DNA from 3 places in the Bradyrhizobium sp. USDA 4504 genome. Region 1 is predicted to be linked to each of the others. Evidence: riboswitches for the same ligand, from Rfam matches in the RefSeq annotation. Region 1 holds a riboswitch; each other region holds the start of a gene.
The links. Region 1 has a riboswitch for cobalamin ahead of ACVMB1_RS29245 (TonB-dependent receptor). Riboswitches for the same ligand answer to the same signal wherever they lie in the genome.
Positions count from the first base shown of each region.

Region 1 (3,414 bases):
GTGTGCTCGATGTCGCGGCGCGTCCCGGCCGGCCGGTGCGCCGGCCTATCACGGGGGGCTGAGGTGCCGGTCCCGATCCTGCTGGTCGCGGGCTTCCTCGGGGCGGGCAAGACCACGGTCGTCAACCATCTGCTGGCGCATGCGCAAGGGCGGCGCATCGCCGCCGTGGTCAACGATTTCGGTGCGATCAATATCGACGCCGAGCTGATCGCCGGCGCCAGCGACGGCGTGGTCAGCCTGAGCAATGGCTGCATCTGCTGCACGCTGGAGGGCGACCTGCTGCGCACGCTCGCCACGTTGCTGCGGCGTGATCCGCGTCCCGAATTCATCGTGATCGAGACCAGCGGGATCGCCGATCCCGCCGACATCGTGCGCAACCTGATGGATCCCGTGATCTGGAAGGAGGCGCCGCTGGAGACCGTGCTGTGCGTGGTCGACGCGACGCAGCCTGCGGCGATGCTGAACGATGCGCTGCTGCGCTCGCAGCTCCGGGCGGCGGATGTGGTGGCGCTGAGCAAGGTCGATCTGACTGACGCCGCTGCGTGCGCCGCGATCCGCGACGCCGTGCGCGCGGTGCGTCCGGCGGCCGTGGTGGTCGATGCCTTGCATGGCGAGGTGCCGGCCGCGCTGCTGTTCCCAGCGGACCTCGATCATGTGTCGGCGCCGCGCGAGACCGCGCCGCGACGGCCGTCGTCCGATCGCTTCGACACGCTGAGCTGGACCTCGGAGCGGCCCGTCGTGCTGCCGCGCTTGCAGCAGGCGATCGGCAGACTGGCGCCGAAGCTGGCGCGGGCGAAGGGATTGTTCGAGACGGTGGAGCAGCCCGGGCGGCTGACCGTGCTTCAACTCGCCGGCGGCCGCGCGACCTTGGCTGCGGGCGGCGTCCCGTCGCCCGGCGTGCCGCGCACGCGCATCGTGTTCATCGCCGAGATGGGTGCGCTGTCGCGCGCGGAGATTGATGAGGTGATGCAGGGATGCGTCGAGGCTCAGTGACGCGAACCTACGTTTCCCGTCATCCTGAGGAGCCGCGAAGCGGCGTCTCGAAGGATGAATCGGCCGCCAGCCGGGCCGTGCATCCTTCGAGACGCGCGTGCCGCGCTCCTCAGGATGACGGGTTGCTTTTCGGCGTCAGCCCTCGACGTCGCTGTGTCATCGCCGCAGCATCACCCGCAAAGCAGGTCTGCGACAATCGCATCGAATTGACAGCTCTGCAGCCAGCACCTATCGTTTTTGCCGACGGTTCCCTTCGGGGATCAAAAGGGAATGCGGTGCGAGGGTAACCCCAATGCCGCAGCTGTCCCCGCAACTGTAAACGGCGAGCCTTTCGTCAATTTGCCACTGGGCCATCAGGCCCGGGAAGGCGTCGACAGGCGATGACCCGTGAGCCAGGAGACCTGCCGTCAGTCGTGGTCACACGCGAGCACATCGGGCGGGGGCGTCCTGGTGGGATCGGAGCACTGCCTTTTTTGGCAATGCGCCAGTCCACGTTCGCGGTGACGTGCCACGTTACCGCGAGTCCTTTTCATGTCTCCGTCCTCTCCCGTTGCGCGCAAATGGCGCCTCGGTCTTCTCTGCTCCCTGTCATCATTGTTGTTGCCGGCCGAAGGCTCGGCACAAACGCCGCCACCAACCAGGCTCGATCCGATTGAGGTCGCGCCTTCCGCTGCGCCAAAGCCGAAGCCTGCGGCGCGCAGCCGTGACATGACCGCTGCGGCGCGGCCACGGCCGAGGCCTGCAACAGCCGGCAACGCCCCGCGCGTCGCGGCGTCGGGCGTACCGGGATCGGCATCGCCGACGCTCAATGCCACCACGCAGGGCGGCACCGGCAGTCGTCTCAACCTGACGCCGCTGCAGACGCCGGCCAGCGTCGAGATCATCACGGCGCAGACCATCGCTGAACGCGGCCAGCATAATGTGCTCGATGCCGTCACCCAGGACGCGGCCGGGTTCGTCGCAACGCCGGCGCCAGGCAATGGCGGCCTGTCGTTCAGCACCCGCGGCTTTGCCGGCAGCAACTCGGTGATGACGCTGTATGACGGCACGCGCTTCTATATCGGCTCCGGCACGCTGACGTTCCCCTATGACACCTGGTCGACGCAGCGCATCGAAGTGCTGCGCGGCCCGGCCTCGGTGCTGTACGGCGAAGGCGCGATCGGCGGCGTCATCAACGTGATTCCGAAGAAGCCGCAGAGCACGCCCTATAACGAGGCCGAGGTTTCGCTCGACAGCAACATGACGCGGCGGCTCTCGGTGGACAGCACCGGTCCGATCAATCCCAATGTGTCGTACCGCATCAACGCCACCGGCAACATGTCGGACAGCTGGGTCGATCGCGACAAGACCTCGAACGCGGTGGTCTCCGCTGCCGTGCGGGTGCAGGCGTCGGACAATCTCGCCTTCACGCTCTCGGAAGATTACGGCGATCGCAGCCCGTCGCGCTATTTCGGCACGCCGCTGATCAACGGCGCGATCCAGGACGCGCTGCGCTTCAAGAACTACAATGCAGCGGACAGCGCGATCCGCTATCAGGACAGCTGGACCCGGTTCAAGACCGAGTGGGACGTCGCCGACGGCATCAAGGTCAACAACACGCTGTATTACCTGACCAGCGAGCGGCACTGGCGCGACATCGAGAACTACACCTGGAATCCGAAGACCCAGCTGATCGATCGCACGAGCTATATCGAGATATTCCACGACCAGAAGCAGCTCGGCAACCGGATGGATACGACCTTCAGCGGCCACGTGTTCGGCCTTGCGAACCAGGTCGTCGCCGGGTTCGACGTCAACCGGATCGACTTCACCCATACCAACAACTCGCCCTATGGCGGCGCGTCGTCGGTCAATCCTTATGTGTTCGATCCCGGATCGTTCTTCGCCACGACGACGGCGACCACGCCGGGCTTCAACGCGATCGTCAATCAATACGCGCTGTTCGCCGAGGATCGGCTCTCGCTGACCGATCAGTTGTCGCTGGTGACCGGGGTCAGGTATGATCGCCCCGAAGTGGACCGCACCGACTACAAGACGCCGGCAAACAGTTTTGAGACGACGCTATCGGGCACTAGCTGGCGCGCGGGCCTCGTTTACGAGCCGATCAAGAACCTCGCGTTCTATGGCCAGTACGCGGTCGGCGTCGATCCGGTCAGCAATCTGATCTCACTGTCGACCACGCAGAAGACATTCCAGCTTGCGACCGGCAAGCAGACCGAGATCGGGGTCAAGCAATCGTTCTGGGGCGGCCGCGGCGAGTGGACGCTGGCTGCCTACGAGATCGTCAAGACCGGGCTCACGATTCCCGATCCCGGCAATCCCACCGGCGGCCTGGCATTGCAGATCGGCCAGCAATCATCCCGCGGGGTCGAAGGATCGATCGGGCTCGCACTGAGCGACGGCTGGCGCGTCGACGCCAAT
Region 1 is NZ_JBSSGV010000001.1:6,195,042-6,198,455, reverse strand. It holds gene ACVMB1_RS29255 (amidohydrolase family protein) at 1-62, shown strand, start outside; gene ACVMB1_RS29250 (CobW family GTP-binding protein) at 64-993, shown strand; cobalamin riboswitch at 1,221-1,416, shown strand; gene ACVMB1_RS29245 (TonB-dependent receptor) at 1,525-3,414, shown strand, end outside.

Region 2 (3,414 bases), 5.6 Mb from region 1:
CTCGGATCGCGAGCGCAAGTTGGCGGCAGGCCTCGCTTCTGGGAATATCATCGCGAACAAACGACCAGTTCAAAATCGTTACCGGTCCGGTCAACATCGCCTTCATCGGCTTGTTGGTTAGTGATTGCGCGTAGCGCCACCAGTCCACGGTGATCGGCTTCGGCCGCGAGACGTCGCCAAACAGGATCGGTGGCCGAACGCAGCGCGAGCCATAGGATTGTACCCAGCCGTTTTTGGTAAATGCGAAGCCGGCGAGTTGCTCGCCGAAGTACTGCACCATGTCATTGCGCTCAAACTCGCCGTGCACGAGCACGTCCAGGCCAATGTCCTCCTGCCAACGGACAACACGCGCAGTCTCCTCCTTGAGAAACTTGTCGTATTGCCCGTCGCTCATCGAGCCTCTCGCGTGCGCCGCGCGGGCATTACGCACCTCTGCGGTCTGCGGAAACGATCCGATCGTCGTGGTCGGAAACGCCGGCAGTTTGAAGCGCTTGCGTTGGATCTCGGCACGGCTGGCAAATGGGCTGACGCGCCGTCGCATGGTCTGATTGATCGCACTCATCCGGACGGCGACATTGGCGTCACGGATCTTCGGGGAAGTTCCGCGGCGGGTGGTAACGCGCTCCGATTCCGCAAGAGCGTCGGCAACATCCTGATCGCCTGCGAGTGCCCGTGCCAAGGTCGCAAGCTCGCGAATCTTCTGAACCGAGAACGCAAGCCAGCTCTTGACATCGGAGGCAAGTTCCGTTTCGAGTTCAACATCGACCGGCACGTGAAGCAGCGAACAGGATGGGGCGATCTGTACGCGATCCTTGCCGAGCTTCGCAATGGCGGGATCGAGCCGCTGGCGCAGCGCCGACAAATTCGTCCGCCACACATTGCGACCGTCTATCACGCCGAGTGACATGACGAGTTCACTTCGCCCGGCAGCAATGATCTGATCCAATAACTCCGGCGCCCGAACCAGATCGACATGCAGGCCGGCAACAGGTAGGCGCAAGGCGGTGTGAAGATTGTCGCCAAGGTGGCCAAAATAGCTGGCAACCATGATCTTGATGGCCGGCCCTTCCTTGGCGAGCCGGTCATAGGCATGCAGCAAAGATTTTTTTGCCCCCTGATCCAGATCAAGGACCATACAGGGCTCGTCAAATTGAACCCATTCTGCTCCGCGTTTGGCCAATTCCTGCAGAACCTTGATATAGATCGGTATCAGGTCATCCAGGAGTGACAGTGGCTGGATCGCGGGATCCGCACTCTTGCCTAGCTTCAAGAAAGTGGCCGGACCGATCAGGACAGGGCGCGTCTGAAAGCCAAGGGCCTTGGCTTCCTCATACTCCTCGATAGGCTTGCGAGAGGAGAGTCTGAAAGTCTGCCCCCGATGAAATTCCGGAACCATGTAGTGGTAGTTGGTATCGAACCACTTGGTCATCTCCTGCGCGGGTGCGCCATAGCCGCGAGGTCCGTGACCGCAACTCGCATCCTGACTGCCGCTTTGTGAACCGCGTGCCATGGCGAAATACGTCTTGAGAGAAGCAGGCTCGGCTTTCGAGGCATAGACTTCCGGGATGGCGCCGACCATGACACTGGTGTCGAGCACCTGATCGTATAGCGAGAAATCGTTCGACGGAATGATGGTGACACCGAGGGATTTCTGGCGCGCCCAGTTCGCCGCACGTAGGCCGGCTGCGTCCTCGAGCAATTGCTGTTCGCTGATTCTTCCGGCCCAATAGCTTTCGAGCGCGAGTTTAAGCTCGCGTCTTGGACCGATGCGCGGCGTTCCGAGCGTGGCAACCGGAAGCGAGAGAAGAGACATAGCGTTAACCCCATGTTGGGGGCAAAGGCCATGGCGGACGCAGGCAGGAGACGTCGCGCGAGCGACGGCTGCTTGGCGCACCACCGGGACACCCCGCCCGTGGACGAACATATTGTCGGGGCAGGTCTCCTGGCTCGCGGGTCATCGCCACTGTCCGGCCTTCCCGAAGCCGCGCAGGCTTCAGTGACTCTGTTGGACAGCGGCTCGCCGCTCACAGTTGCGGGGGCAGCGCCGGCATCACCGGCTTCCCTCTTAGCTCCGGATCAAGCAGGAACCGGAGCACCTCGACGACTTGGATTATCGGCAAGACAACTCCGCCGTCAACCTCTCAAATTGATGCTGCGACGTCTCCTACGTGTTGACGATGCACGGCCACTCTTGATCGCGACGTTGAAGCCACTCTCCAATCACAGATATCGGGGTGACCATCTGCGAGGCGCGTTGGCGTCGGACCGCGTGTCAGATCATGGAAGAGACGAATGCGGCCTGGGCGATGAAGGTCACGGTGCCGAGACAGGACGCTCTTCACGCGATCCAGCTTTCAAACATTCATCGAGCACCCTTCGATAAGTCCCCCTTTCTCCACCAACAACCAGTGTGAATAGGCGCGCTATACGCTAAATCCGCCGGCATACTCAGCGAGCATGTTGATCTACGACCAATCCTGGTAGGCGCCATGCGGACGTTTTTTGGCGATACTGCGAAAAGTAAGCATAGTGAATCACCAACGAAAAGAGTAGCTCGCAATGAAAATGGCTGTTTGGAGTGCCCTCGGCGTCTTTGCTGCTGCCGTCTTTGCGGTCGGCCTGTTCGGGTGGATAGCAAGGCCACTTATGAACCCGGCCGTCAGACAGATGCTCTCGAACGTTTTGAGCAGTTCAAGCCGAAGCTAGCTCAACCCGAGGGGCTTGGCCTTCTTGCCCGGTCGGTACGACTGCATGGAAGCGCGGCTCTTCCAAATGTTGACTACGGCGACGAACTGATAGACGCCGGTCACGAAGCGGGCCATCACGCGAGCGGCGAATGTCGTCGTCCCATCGTCTGCCTGACTTTTGAACTTGCGAGCGCCAATTCCTAATCGCTCGCCGCTGATGGGCGGCTTCGCCTCGTTGTGGCCATAAAGCGCCTTGCACAACCGGTTGAGGCACTCTCGACCTTGGCAGCAGCGGCAACGACCCCGGACCACACCGGTTCGATGGCGGCAAACCTGCACTCAATTGTCGTCTGGCTTCTGGCAGCGAGGCTTTCAAAACTGCGCTGCTCGGAGATCCAGTGCGTGACAGGAATGAGCCACGAAAGTCGCTGCGAATAGGCTTAATGGCAACATAAATAAGGTGCGCAGGTCGGGAAGTCGACAAAGGCGGCACAAATCTGGTGCGAACTGCCTGCTATTGCCTGGCACGAAGAATGCAAGTCCTCGCTTGCCCAGGCTTCTCCTCCTGGGCTGGTCCAGCATTGCAAGTTGAAGCTTTGGCTGACCACTGAAGTTAGCGGCGCGTGACATCGAGGGACAGCGCCTGCTTGCGCGGGACATCAGCAGGTGCTCGCGTCACGTTGCCGCTAACTTCTAGCGATCTCGTAGAGCACGTCGAAGATTGTCC
Region 2 is NZ_JBSSGV010000001.1:625,468-628,881, reverse strand. It holds gene metE (5-methyltetrahydropteroyltriglutamate--homocysteine S-methyltransferase) at 1-1,813, opposite strand, end outside; cobalamin riboswitch at 1,916-2,115, opposite strand; gene ACVMB1_RS02625 (hypothetical protein) at 2,628-2,891, shown strand.
Region 2: linked by a shared signal. The riboswitch ahead of metE (5-methyltetrahydropteroyltriglutamate--homocysteine S-methyltransferase) and the one ahead of ACVMB1_RS29245 (TonB-dependent receptor) in region 1 are both predicted to bind cobalamin.

Region 3 (3,414 bases), 4.6 Mb from region 1:
GCAATGCCGCGCTCCTTCGCCAGCCGATGCACCGCGGCCAGCCCGTATGACCAATAGGGCTCGCCGCCGATCAGCCGCACCAGAATGCCGCGGGCGTGCGAGAGCGTCCGCTCGATATAGGTATCGACCGACAGCGGATGGCGCAGCTCCGCGAGATTGGCGAGCCGCAGCGACGGCAGCGCAGCACGGCCGCGCCGCCAGCCGGCCGCGAAGGCAGCAAGATCGCTGTCGGAAAACGACAACACCACGAGATCGGCCGGATCCTGGCCGAGGTCCCTTGGCGTCGCGGTCTCATCAAGGCCGCGGCTCTCGCGGAAGACGACGTGCATCAGACACCAAGCCGTGCCCTGATCGCGGCTTCATCGATGTCGGCATGTTCGCCGATCACGACGAGCTTCGACTGCCGCGCCCGGGCGCCCCAGGGCATGTCGAACTGATGCCGCACCCGCTCGCCGACCGATTGCACCAACAGCCGCATCGGCTTGCCTTCGACCGCGATGTAGCCCTTGGCGCGCAGCACGTTCTGCTCGCGCGCCAGCCCCTTGATCGAGGCGACCAGCGCGTCGACATCCGAAACTTCCGGAAGATCGATCACGACGGAATTGAAATCGTCGTGCTCGTGTTCCTCCTCGCCATCGTGATGCGACGGCCGCGCCGCGAGATCGCTTTCCGCCGCCGCCCCGAGCCCGAGGATCACGCGCGCGTCGATCGTGCCGTCGACGACGGGCAACATCGGCACCTCGCGCGGCATCTCGGCCGCGATCACCTCTTTCGCTGCCTTGATCCCCTCCGCCCCCGCGAGGTCCGCCTTGGTCAGCAGCACGATATCGGCACATGCGATCTGGTCCTCGAACACTTCCGACAGCGGCGTCTCGTGGTCGAGATTGTCGTCCGCCGCACGCTGCGCATCCACCGCGGCCGGATCAGGCGCAAAACGGCCGGCGGCGACGGCCTCGGCGTCGGCGAGCGCGATCACGCCGTCGACCGTGATCCGCGAACGGATCTCCGGCCAGTCGAACGCTTTCAGCAGCGGCTTCGGCAGCGCGAGCCCGGAAGTTTCGATCACGATGTGATCGGGCTTCACGTTCCGCGCCAGCAACTGCTCCATCGCCGGGATGAAATCGTCGGCGACGGTGCAGCAGATACAGCCATTGGCGAGTTCGACGATGTTCTCGGCCGGACAATTGGCGTCGGCGCACGACTTCAGGATGTCGCCGTCGACGCCTTCGCTGCCGAATTCGTTGACCAGCACCGCGAGCTTCTTGCCGTTGGCATTGCGGATCAGATGCTGGATCAGTGTCGTCTTGCCGGAGCCGAGAAAGCCGGTCACGACGGTGACCGGAATTTTGGCGAGCGTGGTCATTCTGCGGCCTCCGGCACGACGGGAAGAGGTGGAATGCGGGCGAGCGATTGCTTGCGGAAGATTTCCGGACGGCTGCGCCACGGCACGATGCCGTCGGGCGCCGCCGCATAGGCGGAGGCACCGGCGATCACATCCGCGGCATTATCAGCGGACAGTCGGCCGTAGACATAGGACCAGCGCCCCGGCGCGCTGAGCGCGACCGAGCAACCCTGGCTGCAGGCCGACAGGCATGCGACGGGAACCAGATTGACGTCATCAGGCACGCCGGCCTCGACAAGCGCGGCATGCAGGCGTGCACCGGGCGCGAGCTCACCTTCCGCCGGCGTCTGGCCGGCGCGGCAGGTGATGCAGACATGAAGTGTAACGCTCATCGCCCTTCCTGGATTGACAGCGGGAAGCGATGAGGCACACGAACCGATTTTGGACAGGTTCGTTCCCCGTCGCGGAACACCCCGTCCGCCGGTTTCACAACATGCTGCGTTGGCAGGTCTCCCGGCTTGCGGAGCAGGTTTTACCCTTCGATGCCCACCTTCCCGACTCCGTATGGAATCAGTGGCTTGGGCATCTCTCCGGTCACGGTCGCGGGGGCGGCTGCGCTTCGGGCCCGATTTAGCGGAGCCCTATCGCATTCCCTCTTCGCCTGTCGTAGGACAGGAACCGACGCAGGACCACCATTCGTCCAAGCCTCGCACTTGTCAAGCCGAAGGAATGTGATGACTTCTGATGGAAAGGACGCTGAAGACGGCGCCGTCGGCACCGATCTTTCGCCGGATGCGCGCTACGCGGACAAGATGGCGAAAAAGAAGGCCGCCCGCGACCGCATCATGGCGACCAAGAGCGGTGAAAAGGGCCTGATCATCGTCCATACCGGCGCCGGCAAAGGAAAATCCTCCTCCGCGTTCGGCATGATCGTGCGCTGTGTGGCGCACGGCTTTCCCTGCGCCGTGGTGCAGTTCATCAAGGGCGCCTGGGATACCGGCGAGCGCCGCCTGCTCACCGGGCATTTCGGCGATCTCTGTCAATTTCACGCCATGGGCGAAGGCTTTACCTGGGAGACGCAGGATCGCGCCCGCGACATCGCGGCAGCGCAAGCCGGCTGGGAAAAGGCCAAGCAGCTGATCGCAGACCCGAGCCTGCGCATGGTCGTGCTCGACGAGATCAACATCGCGCTACGCTACGACTACCTCGCGATCGCCGACGTCGTCGAGTTCCTGACTACGTCGAAGCCGCCGATGACCCATGTCGTGCTCACCGGGCGCAATGCCAAGGAGGAGCTGATCGAGATTGCCGACCTCGTCACCGAGATGACGCTGGTGAAGCATCCGTTCCGCTCCGGTATCAAGGCCCAGCCGGGCGTCGAGTTCTGACAGACATCACGATGGCGCGCGCATTGATGATCCAGGGAGCCGGCTCGGACGTGGGCAAATCGCTCATCGTCGCCGGCCTCGCGCGCGCCGCGAGACGACGCGGCCTGCGCGTGCTGCCGTTCAAGCCGCAGAACATGTCGAACAACGCCGCGGTGACCGTCGACGGCGGCGAGATCGGCCGCGCACAGGCGTTGCAGGCGCTCGCCGCCGGCGTCGAGCCGCACACCGACATGAATCCAGTGCTTCTGAAGCCCGAAACCGATGTCGGCGCCCAGATCATCGTGCACGGCAAACGGATCGCCACCGCACGGGCGCGCGAATATGCCGGCATGAAACCATCGCTGATGGGCGCGGTGCTGGAGAGTTTTGCGCGCCTGAAGCAGCGCGCCGATCTGGTGCTGGTCGAGGGCGCCGGCAGCCCCGCCGAGGTCAACTTACGCAAGTCCGATATCGCCAATATGGGGTTTGCACGCCGGGCCAACGTGCCCGTGGTGCTGGTCGGCGACATCGACCGCGGCGGCGTGATCGCGCAACTCGTCGGCATCAAGACGGTGATCGACCCTGACGATGCGGCGATGATCCAGGGCTTCGTCATCAACAAATTCCGCGGCGATCCGTCGCTGTTCGATGACGGCTATCGCTTGATCGAAGAGCGCACCGCCTGGCGCGGATTTGGCGTGCTGC
Region 3 is NZ_JBSSGV010000001.1:1,631,708-1,635,121, reverse strand. It holds gene cobN (cobaltochelatase subunit CobN) at 1-329, opposite strand, end outside; gene cobW (cobalamin biosynthesis protein CobW) at 329-1,363, opposite strand; gene ACVMB1_RS07055 (DUF1636 family protein) at 1,360-1,734, opposite strand; cobalamin riboswitch at 1,829-2,040, opposite strand; gene cobO (cob(I)yrinic acid a,c-diamide adenosyltransferase) at 2,077-2,730, shown strand; gene ACVMB1_RS07045 (cobyric acid synthase) at 2,742-3,414, shown strand, end outside.
Region 3: linked by a shared signal. The riboswitch ahead of ACVMB1_RS07055 (DUF1636 family protein) and the one ahead of ACVMB1_RS29245 (TonB-dependent receptor) in region 1 are both predicted to bind cobalamin.